Regions from separate parts of the Streptomyces sp. NPDC050806 genome, predicted to be linked through region 1. Evidence: riboswitches for the same ligand, from Rfam matches in the RefSeq annotation. Region 1 holds a riboswitch; the other holds the start of a gene.
What was found. A riboswitch is a leader RNA that binds a small molecule or an ion and turns the genes downstream of it on or off. The one in region 1 is predicted to bind glycine.
Positions count from the first base shown of each region.

Region 2: linked by a shared signal. The riboswitch ahead of gcvP (aminomethyl-transferring glycine dehydrogenase) and the one ahead of gcvT (glycine cleavage system aminomethyltransferase GcvT) in region 1 are both predicted to bind glycine.

Region 1 is NZ_JBVJIF010000011.1:196,312-201,451, reverse strand. It holds gene ACZ6WH_RS32530 (enhanced serine sensitivity protein SseB C-terminal domain-containing protein) at 377-1,165, opposite strand; gene ACZ6WH_RS32525 (enhanced serine sensitivity protein SseB) at 1,304-2,128, opposite strand; gene ACZ6WH_RS32520 (P-loop nucleotide/nucleoside kinase family protein) at 2,247-2,945, opposite strand; glycine riboswitch at 3,161-3,257, shown strand; gene gcvT (glycine cleavage system aminomethyltransferase GcvT) at 3,411-4,535, shown strand; gene gcvH (glycine cleavage system protein GcvH) at 4,666-5,043, shown strand; gene glyA (serine hydroxymethyltransferase) at 5,104-5,140, shown strand, end outside.
Region 2 is NZ_JBVJIF010000013.1:188,852-193,991, reverse strand. It holds gene ACZ6WH_RS35370 (MerR family transcriptional regulator) at 1-530, shown strand, start outside; gene ACZ6WH_RS35365 (DNA polymerase IV) at 677-2,287, shown strand; partial or broken gene ACZ6WH_RS35360 (PRC-barrel domain-containing protein) at 2,173-2,580, opposite strand; glycine riboswitch at 2,694-2,791, shown strand; gene gcvP (aminomethyl-transferring glycine dehydrogenase) at 2,980-5,140, shown strand, end outside.

The sequences.
Region 1 (5,140 bases):
GGCCGGCCACGCCCGCCGCGTCGGCGGCTCGGTTCACTCACTGGTGTGCACGCCGGCGGACGCCCGGAGGTCTTGCAGCTCATCGGTCTTCGGATGTCCGCGCGACAGCGGTCCAACTGCTCGTCGCACACGGGGTCTAGACCCCTGCTGCGGGAGTCTTCATCCGAGTCGCGATCAGTCACCAGTCCTGCCGAGGAAAGGATGCGCAACTGTGATGTGCTCCACGGCATACCGTTATACGGACATCACGGACGGCTGAGCGGTCCTGACAGCCGGTTCACGCCAGCCTCAACCGGGGTGCACACAGGGGCAATTCGGCACACTACGGCACACGGGAGGGCGGCTGGGGCCGCCGCGCTCCCGCCCGCGGGGGACGTCAGTGGGGGCCGGGGTAGCCGTAGCCGTACGAGGCGGCCGGAGCCGGAGCCGGGCCGTGCGCCCCACGGTCGAAGAAGGGGCGGGAGTAGGCCCGCATCCACATGGCCACGGGGTCGTACTCGTCCTCCATCGCCACCGTGGAGACCGGCAGTCCCTCCGGAACCGCGCCGATGGACTGCTGCATCATCAGCCGTACCGATTCCACCGCGGCCCGCCCCGTGTCGTACAGATCCAGGCCGACCGCGAGGTAGGGAACGCCGAGGGCGGGCTGCACCCAGGCCCGGCGCAGCGAGCGGACGGCGGGCGTGCGGTGCGCGTTCTGCCCGAGCAGGGCGTAGAACTGCGGGATCTCCACGACCGGCTCGGTGATCCGCAGGGGCCCCGCGGGCAGCCGGTCCAGGCCGCCGGCGATCCGGCGCAGGTCCAGCCAGGGGATGCCGACGCCGCCGCCGGGCGCGTGCGGGTTCAGCCAGAGGCCCCAGCGGTCGGGGTAGAGCGCGGCGGCGATCTCGGCGCCGGGCACGACCTCGTGGGCGCGGGTCCAGCCGCTGGCCGCCAGCTCGGCGGGGGAGGTCACGCACGGCGCGTAGCCGAGCCCGTCGACCTCCATGTTCCCGTACTGCGCATCGGGGGCCCCGGCCTGGCCCTGCCACAGCAGCATCCACACCTGGCCGCCGGACAGCGCCTGCAGCAGCGCCTCGTAGGCGTCGTACCGGCCGGGCGAGACCTGCTGCAGCACCTGCTCGACCTGGCCGGTCGCCGCTCCCTGATGCGCACCCGCGCTCACGTGTCCCCGTCCCTTCTCCCGTCGGGCACGTGGGGGTGCCCGCCCGTCATCCACCCAGCTTACGGGCCGGGTCCCGGCGTGGTCCGGGCGCGCACCGGCCGGTCCGGCACGGGCCGCGGCCGGCCCCGCCCGTCGGGGCTACCCGAGGTCCTGTGTGTAGAAGGGCCGCACGCGCTCCAGCATCCAGTCGACGACCGGGTCCTGTGCGATGTCCAGCATGACCAGCTGGACCGGCCAGGGCACCGCCACGGCGCCGAGCGCCCGGCCCAGCGCCCCGAGCGCGATGTCGCGCTGGGCCTGGTCCTGGAGGGCCGCCGCCGGGTCGGCGACCTGTACACCGACGAAGAGGGTGGGCGCGTCGCCCTCGATGTTGGCCAGGCAGCGGCGGGCGGTGGTGACGTGCGGTACGCCGGAGAACTCCAGGCCCGCCGCGGCCAGGAAGTCCACCGGCTCGTCCTGCCAGTCCGGCTCGTACAGCCGCACCCGGCCGCCGGACGGCAGCCCCTCGCGGGGCACGTCACCGCGGCACAGCTCGGCCACGGCGGGCGGCGGGAGCGGGACGCCGACCGTGCCGTCCGGGTTCACCGCGATACCGATCTTCGGCGGCAGGCCGCGGGCGAACTCGCGGGCCGGTGCCACCGTGAAGGACATGTGCGCGCCGACGACCCGCAGGAACTCCTGCTCGGAGCTGAAGACGGGCACGTACGCCAGGCCGTCGGGCAGCTCCACGGTGGGCAGGTCCAGGCCGGGCGCGCCGAAGCCGGCGCTCTCGGGGCCGCCGCCCTTGGGCAGCGGCACCCATATCCGGCTGCGGCCGAGCACCTCGACGATCCGGGCGCCGGCCCCGGGATGACCCACCGACGCCGCGAGCACTTCCTCCAGCTCGTTGGCCGGCCAGGCCAACTGCGGAATGCTCTGCTCGAAAACGCCCTGACCGGGGATGCTCTGCTCCGGAATGTCCATGGTCACCCACCCGCTTCGTACCGCACTGCCTGATCGAAAACCCTAGCGGCCCGCCGCGGGCGCTTCGCCCCCCGTCCCGAAGCCCGGACAGGAGACGCGGCAGTGTCTGCCCAGGCTCTCAGCCGAACGTCGTGCGTTCCAGTGCCTCGGCCGCCCGCCGGTCCAGCAGCACCGTGGCCGTGAACCCCTTCGGCAGCCGGGCCGCCCGGGCCCTGGCGAGCAGCCGGCGCACCGCGCGCCGGTGCCGCGCGAAGGCGTAGCCGGACACCCCGCGGCCCCTGGCCCGCTGTCCGGACAGCGCGACGCCGGCGGGCACGTCGAGCAGCAGCAGGTGCAGCTCGCGGCCGTCCCGCCGGGCGGTGCGCGCGATCCAGCGGCGCACCCAGGCGACCGTGCCGCAGTCGTGCACCACGACGCTGCCGCCGGAGCGCAGCGCCTGCCACAGGCCGTGGTAGTGCGCGATCCGCACCAGCGGTCGGAGCAGGCCGTACGGCAGCGCGCCGAGCCGGCCGGCCTCCCAGCGCTCCCGTACGTCCTGGGAGTCGATGCGGTGGACGGGCACCCCGGCCCGGTCCAGCGCCGGGACCACGCGCTGCATCAGCGTGCTCTTGCCGCCGCCGGGCAGGCCCGAGACGACCACCAGGCAGCGCGCGGGAAAGTCCAGCTCGCGGACGCGCGCTTCTCCCTCCGCGCCGCGCAGGTCCGTCACGCGGGCGCCGCGGCCCGGACGCACCACCGCCTTGGGTGTGCGGGCGCGGCGGGGCACCGCGCCGCGCGCGACCCCTGCCGACGTCGCATATACGGCTTGCCTCTGCACCGTGATCGCCCTCCCCGTTCCGTTCACTGCCGCCCCCCTACCCGCAGAGTGTCAAGAAAAGGTAATGAGCTTCAAGCGGAGGGCAGGTCGTGGCGGGTTGGCCCCCGGCCGTCGGGGCGGCGCGGGCCGGGGCTCCTGCATCCGGCGATCCCGTGCAATGATGTGCGCGCCGGACGCCGCACCCGACGCCGGCCGCCAACTGCATACCGGCCGCTTGAATCCGCGCGGGAGAGTTCCCGCCAGGCCACGGCGGGGCGCCGAAGGAGCAAGTCCTCCCTTGAATCTCTCAGGCCCCTGTACTGCGCGGACGAGGCAGATCTGAAAAGCGGGCCGCACGCCGGTGCGGCCCCACCCAAGGTGCAAGCCGAGGCCCCGATGGGGGCTGTCGGTGAACCTCTCAGGTTCCGATGACAGATGGGGAGACGTCCGATACGTCCCTGTCGTCTGTCCATCCCGGGAGCCCGCATGACCGACCCCCGCCACACCGCGCTCGATGCCACGCATCGCGCGCTCGGCGCGACCATGACCGACTTCGCCGGCTGGGACATGCCGCTGCGCTACGGCAGCGAGCGCGACGAGCACGTCGCCGTCCGCACCCGCGCCGGCCTCTTCGACCTCTCGCACATGGGCGAGATCACCGTCACCGGGCCGCAGGCCGCCGACCTCCTGGACCACGCGCTGGTCGGCAACATCGGCTCGGTCAAGCCCGGCCGCGCCCGGTACACGATGATCTGCCAGGAGGACGGCGGGATCCTGGACGACCTGATCGTCTACCGGCTGGGCGACCGGGAGTACATGGTCGTCGCCAATGCCTCCAACGCGCAGACCGTGCTGGACGCGCTGATCGCCCGGCAGGCCGGCTTCGACGCCGCCGTACGGGACGACCGCGACGCGTACGCGCTGCTCGCCGTCCAGGGCCCGGAGTCCGCCGGGATCCTGAAGAGCCTTACGGACGCCGACCTGGACGGGCTGAAGTACTACGCGGGCCTGCCCGGCACCGTCGCGGGCGTCTCCGCGCTGATCGCCCGGACCGGCTACACCGGCGAGGACGGCTTCGAGCTGTTCGTCCGGCCCGCCGACGCGGTCGCCCTCTGGGAGGCGCTGACCGAGGCCGGCAAGGACGCGGGCCTGGTCCCCTGCGGCCTGTCCTGCCGCGACACGCTGCGCCTGGAGGCGGGCATGCCGCTGTACGGGAACGAGCTGAGCACCTCCCTGACGCCGTTCGACGCGGGCCTCGGCCGAGTTGTGAAGTTCGAGAAGCCCGGGAACGACGGCCGCTTCGTGGGCCGGGACGCGCTGGCGGCCGCCGCCGAGCGGGCCGAGCAGAACCCGCCGCGCAAGCTCGTCGGGCTGATCGCCGAGGGCCGCCGGGTGCCGCGCGCCGGCTACCCCGTCGTGGACGCGGAGGGCACCGCCATCGGCACCGTCACCTCCGGTGCCCCCTCCCCCACGCTCGGTAAGCCGATCGCGATGGCGTACGTGGACGCGGCGCACGCCGAGCCCGGTACGAAGGGGGTGGCGGTCGACATCCGCGGCAAGCACGAGCCGTACGACGTCGTCGCGCTGCCCTTCTACAAGCGGGAGAAGTGACCGCACGGCACGCTCCGGCCAGGAGAAATGACCGCGGGACGGCCGTCCTGCCGGTAGAAGTGACGCAGTCGCGTCTCACCTGTCAAGACCCTCTGCACGATCATTCCCCCGCATCCAGGAGAATCGAACCATGAGCAACCCCCAGCAGCTCCGCTACAGCAAGGAGCACGAGTGGCTGTCGGCCGCCGCGGACGGCGTCTCGACGGTCGGCATCACCGAGCACGCGGCCAACGCGCTCGGCGATGTGGTCTTTGCCCAGCTCCCCGACGTCGGCGAGACCGTCACCGCGGGCGAGTCCTGCGGCGAGCTGGAGTCGACCAAGTCCGTCAGCGATCTCTACTCCCCGGTCGACGGTGAGGTCACGGAGATCAACGAGGACGTGGTGGCCGACCCGTCGCTGGTGAATTCCGCCCCGTTCGAGGGCGGCTGGCTGTTCAAGGTGAAGCTGAGCGGCGAGCCGGAGGACCTGCTCTCCGCCGACGAGTACACCGCTTTCACCGCCGGCTGACCTGCCCGCCGTACCGAGAGGGCCCGCCGCCCGCTCGGCAGCTCCCACCCAGGAAGACTCATGTCGCTTCTGAACAGCTCCCTCCATGAGCTCGACC
Region 2 (5,140 bases), on a different contig from region 1:
CGGCGCAGGCCACCGGCAAGCCGGTGGACAGGGGCGCCGAGACCATTGGGTACCGAGGTCCGACGGCGTGTGCCGCCGCGGGCATCACCTACCGGCAACTGGACTACTGGGCGCGTACGGGCCTGGTGGAGCCCAGCGTGCGGCCCGCGTACGGGTCGGGCACCCAGCGGCTCTACAGCTTCCGGGACGTCGTCGTCCTGAAGATCGTCAAGCGGCTGCTGGACACCGGCGTCTCCCTGCAGAACATCCGCACGGCGGTGCAGCACCTCGCCTCGCGCGAGCTGTCAGACCTGGCGCAGATGACGCTGATGAGCGACGGCGCGACGGTGTACGAGTGCACCTCGCCCGACGAGGTCGTCGACCTGCTCCAGGGCGGCCAGGGCGTCTTCGGCATCGCCGTCGGCGTGGTCTGGCGGGACGTGGAGGCCGGGTTGGAGCAGCTGCACGGGGAGCGCGTGGACACCGGCGAGACCCTCGTCGGTCACAACCCCCACGACGAGCTGGCCCGCCGCAGGAACCGCGCGGTCTGACGCCGCCGAGGCCCGTGACGGAACGGGCCGACGGCAGGCACGAGGCGTCCGCCGACGCGGTCGGACGACGTCTCCCGGCAGGTCACCAGAGGCTTCACGGCCCGCCGCGCGGCCGATTGTCAGTGGCGTACGGCACCATCAATCACGTGAGACGTGCGCCGACGATCCTGCATCTGGACATGGATGCGTTCTTCGCGGCCGCCGAGCAGGCGGCCAAGCCCAGCCTGCGCGGAAAGCCCGTCGTCGTGGGCGGCATCGGCGGGCGCGGCGTCGTCTCCACCGCCTCGTACGAAGCCCGCGTCTTCGGGGTCCGCTCGGCCATGCCCACCGCCCAGGCCCGCCGGCTGTGCCCGAACGCCGCCTACCTCGCGCCGCGCTTCCACGTGTACCGCGAGGTCAGCGACAAGGTCATGACGCTGCTGCACGAGCTGTCGCCCCTGGTGGAGCCGCTGAGCCTGGACGAGGCGTTCGTCGACCTGGAGGCCGGCGGGGTGGCCGACGACGAAGATTCGGCCCGCGCGGTGGGGGAGCAGCTGCGCCGGGACATCCTCGCCGTCACGGGGCTGACCGGGTCGGTGGGCCTCGCGGGCGCCAAGATGCTCGCGAAGATCGCGTCCGAGCAGGCCAAACCGAACGGCCTCGTGCTGATCGAGCCGGGCACCGAGCGGGAGCTGCTGGGGCCGATGTCCGTGCGGACGCTGCCGGGCGTGGGACCCGCCACGGCCGAGGCGCTGCGCAAGGCCGGGATCCACACGATCGCCGAGACCGCCGAGGCCGGCGAGGCCGAGCTGGTGCGGCTGCTGGGGCGGGCGCACGGCGCGGGGCTGTACGCCATGGCGCTGGGGCAGGACGACCGCCCGGTGGTCGCGGAGCGGGACGCCAAGTCGATCTCCGTGGAGGACACCTTCGAGGTGGACCTCACCGACCGTACGCGGGTGCGTGCCGAGGTGATGCGGCTGGCGGACCGGTGCGTGCAGCGGTTGCGGGTGGCCGGGCGCTCGGGCCGTACGGTCGTGCTGAAGGTGCGCAACTACGACTTCTCCACGCTGACCAGGTCCGAGACCCAGCGCGGGCCGACGGACGATCCCGCGGTGGTGCGGGATGCGGCCGGGCGGCTGCTGGACCTGATCGACACCACCGGTGGCGTGCGGCTGCTCGGCGTGGGCGTGAGCGGCCTCGCGGACTTCACGCAGGAGGATCTCTTCGCCCAGGCGGCGACGGAGCGGGCGGCCGAGGAGGCCCGGCTCGCCGAGGAGGCGAAGGCGGCCGCCGGAGCGGCCGGCGGGGAGAGTGGGGCGGAAGAGGCTGAGGAGGCCGCTGAGCGCCCCAGGAAGTGGGTGCCGGGCCTGGACGTGGTCCATGCCGAGTACGGCCCTGGGTGGGTCCAGGGAAGCGGTCTGGGGCGGGTCACCGTACGGTTCGAGCAGCCGTGGTCCGCGCCGGGGCGGGTGCGGACCTTCCTCGTGGACGATCCGGCACTCACACCGGGGGAGGCGCTGCCCCTGGTGGGCGGCGGGCCGGACGCGACCGCCGCGCAAGCACCCATGACGGCCGAGGGCAGCGTGGCGTCCCCACCGATACCCGACGATCCGTCGTCGTCCTCGCCGATATCCGACGGTCCGCAGCCGTCCGGTGTTCAGTCGTCCGGCGAGCCCGCTATGCGGCCGAACTCCCGGTCGGTGGAGCCGGCGGGCGAGCGGTCTCCGGGTTTTTCGTCGGCGAGTTCCGCGTCGGTGGCGGAGATATCCAGCCGGTAGTGGTGGTAGAGCTGGAGTTCCTGCTCGGGGGAGAGGTGCCGGCCCACTCCGAAATCCGGCGCGTCCTTGATCAGCTTCCGCTCGTACGGCACGTGCAGCGCGTCGTCGACCAGCCGGCTCGGCTCCAGCGGCACGAACGCGTCCCGGCTGAAGAGCCCCGTCCGGATCGCCGCCCACTCCGGCTCGCCGGTCGCGTCGTCCAGGTACACCTCGTCGATGGTGCCGATCCTGGTGCCGTGCCGGTCGAACGCCTTGCGGCCGATCAGACTGCGGGGATCGATGTCGGTCTGCACGGTTCCTCCTACCTGCCGGAACTGCCCTGTGCACCCTACGAAACGGCACATTTCCCGCCCCGGCCACTCGGGGGATGCCGAGCAGCCACGCTGGTAGGCTGGTCAGCGATCGATGACCCCGTGCGGGAGAGCCCTCCGTCCCCCGGGCCGGAGGCGCCGAAGGAGCAACTCCTCCCCGGAATCTCTCAGGCACCCGTACCGCGCGGACGAGATCACTCTGGAAAGCAGGGTGGGCCACGGACCAGCGCAGTGCCGGAGCCCCTCCTCACCGACGGTGAAAACCGGATGTTGCGTACGTTCCGGTGAAGCTCTCAGGTTGAGATGACAGAGGGGGAGGCCGTCCGGGCACCCGCGCCGTGGTGCCCCTCGTAGGTCCCAGAGACCAGGAGGCCCCCGCAGATGACCACCAACCGCATCTCGCTGACCGAGCTGGAACGCGGCACCCCCTTCGAGCAGCGTCACATCGGCCCGGACCAGGAGTCCCAGGCCAAGATGCTCGCCCACATCGGCTTCGGCTCGCTGGACGAACTCACCGCGGCCGCCGTCCCCGACGTGATCAAGAGCGCGGAGGCGCTGGACCTGCCCCAGGGGCGTACCGAAGCGGACGTCCTGGACGAGCTGCGGGCCCTCGCGGACCGCAACCACGTGCTCGCCCCCATGATCGGCCTGGGCTACTACGGCACCTTCACGCCGCCGGTCATCCTGCGCAACGTCATGGAGAACCCCGCCTGGTACACCGCGTACACCCCGTACCAGCCGGAGATCTCGCAGGGCCGCCTGGAGGCGCTGCTCAACTTCCAGACCATGGTCGCCGACCTCACCGGCCTGCCCACCTCCGGCGCCTCCCTGCTGGACGAGGGCACCGCGGCGGCCGAGGCGATGGCCCTCTCGCGTCGCGTCGGCAAGGTCAAGAAGGGCGTCTTCCTCGTCGACGCCGACTGTCTGCCGCAGACCATCGCCGTCATAGAGACCCGCGCAGAGCCCACCGGCGTCGAGGTCGTCGTCGCCGACCTGAGCGACGGCATCCCCGCCGAGATCGCCGAGCGCGGCGTCTTCGGCGTGCTGCTCCAGTACCCCGGCGCGTCCGGCGCGGTCCGCGACCCCCGCGCCCTCATCGAACAAGCTCACGAACTTGGCGCGATCGTGACTGTCGCGGCCGACCTTCTGGCCCTGGCGCTGCTCACCTCGCCCGGCGAGCTGGGCGCCGACATCGCCGTCGGCACGACCCAGCGCTTCGGCGTCCCGATGGGCTTCGGTGGCCCGCACGCCGGCTACATGGCCGTCCGCGAGAAGTTCGCCCGCAGCCTCCCCGGCCGCCTCGTCGGCGTCTCCGTCGACGCCGACGGCAACAAGGCCTACCGCCTGGCTCTCCAGACCCGCGAGCAGCACATCCGCCGCGAGAAGGCCACCAGCAACATCTGCACCGCGCAGGTCCTCCTCGCCGTGATGGCCGGCATGTACGCCGTCTACCACGGCCCCGAGGGCCTGGCCGCCATCGCCCGCCGTACCCACCGCTACGCCGCCGTCCTCGCCGAGGGCCTGCGCGCCGGCGGCGTCGAGGTGGTGCACGGTACGTACTTCGACACCCTCACCGCACGGGTCCCCGGCCGCGCCGCCGAGATCGTCGCCGCCGCCCGCGAGGCCGGTGTCAACCTCCGCCACGTCGACGCCGACCTGGTCGGCATCGCCTGCGACGAGACCACCGGACGCGCCCAGCTCACCGCCGTCCTCGGCGCCTTCGGCGTCCAGGGCGACATCGAGCAGCTCGACGCGGCCGCCGCCGACGCGCTGCCCGAGTCGCTGCTGCGCACCGACGACTACCTCGGCCACCCGGTCTTCCACCAGTACCGTTCCGAGACCGCGATGCTGCGCTACCTGCGCACCCTCGCCGACCGCGACTACGCGCTGGACCGCGGCATGATCCCGCTCGGCTCCTGCACGATGAAGCTGAACGCCACCACCGAGATGGAGCCGGTGACCTGGCCGCAGTTCGGCCAGCTGCACCCCTTCGCGCCGGTCGGCCAGGCCCAGGGCTACCTCACCCTCATCCAGGAACTGGAGGAGCGCCTCGCCGTCGTCACCGGCTACGACAAGGTCTCCCTCCAGCCCAACGCCGGCTCCCAGGGTGAGCTCGCCGGCCTGCTCGCCGTCCGCGCGTACCACCGCGCCAACGGCGACGAGCAGCGCACCGTCTGCCTCATCCCGTCCTCCGCGCACGGCACCAACGCCGCCAGTGCCGTGATGGCCGGCATGAAGGTCGTCGTCGTCAAGACCGGCGACGACGGCGAGGTCGACACCGACGACCTGCACGCCAAGATCGAGCAGTACCGCGACGAGCTGGCCGTCCTGATGGTCACCTACCCGTCCACGCACGGCGTGTTCGAGGAGCACATCACCCAGATCTGCGCCGCCGTGCACGACGCGGGCGGCCAGGTCTACGTGGACGGCGCCAACCTGAACGCGCTGGTCGGCGTCGCCGAGCCGGGCAAGTTCGGCGGCGACGTCTCGCACCTGAACCTGCACAAGACCTTCTGCATCCCGCACGGCGGCGGCGGTCCCG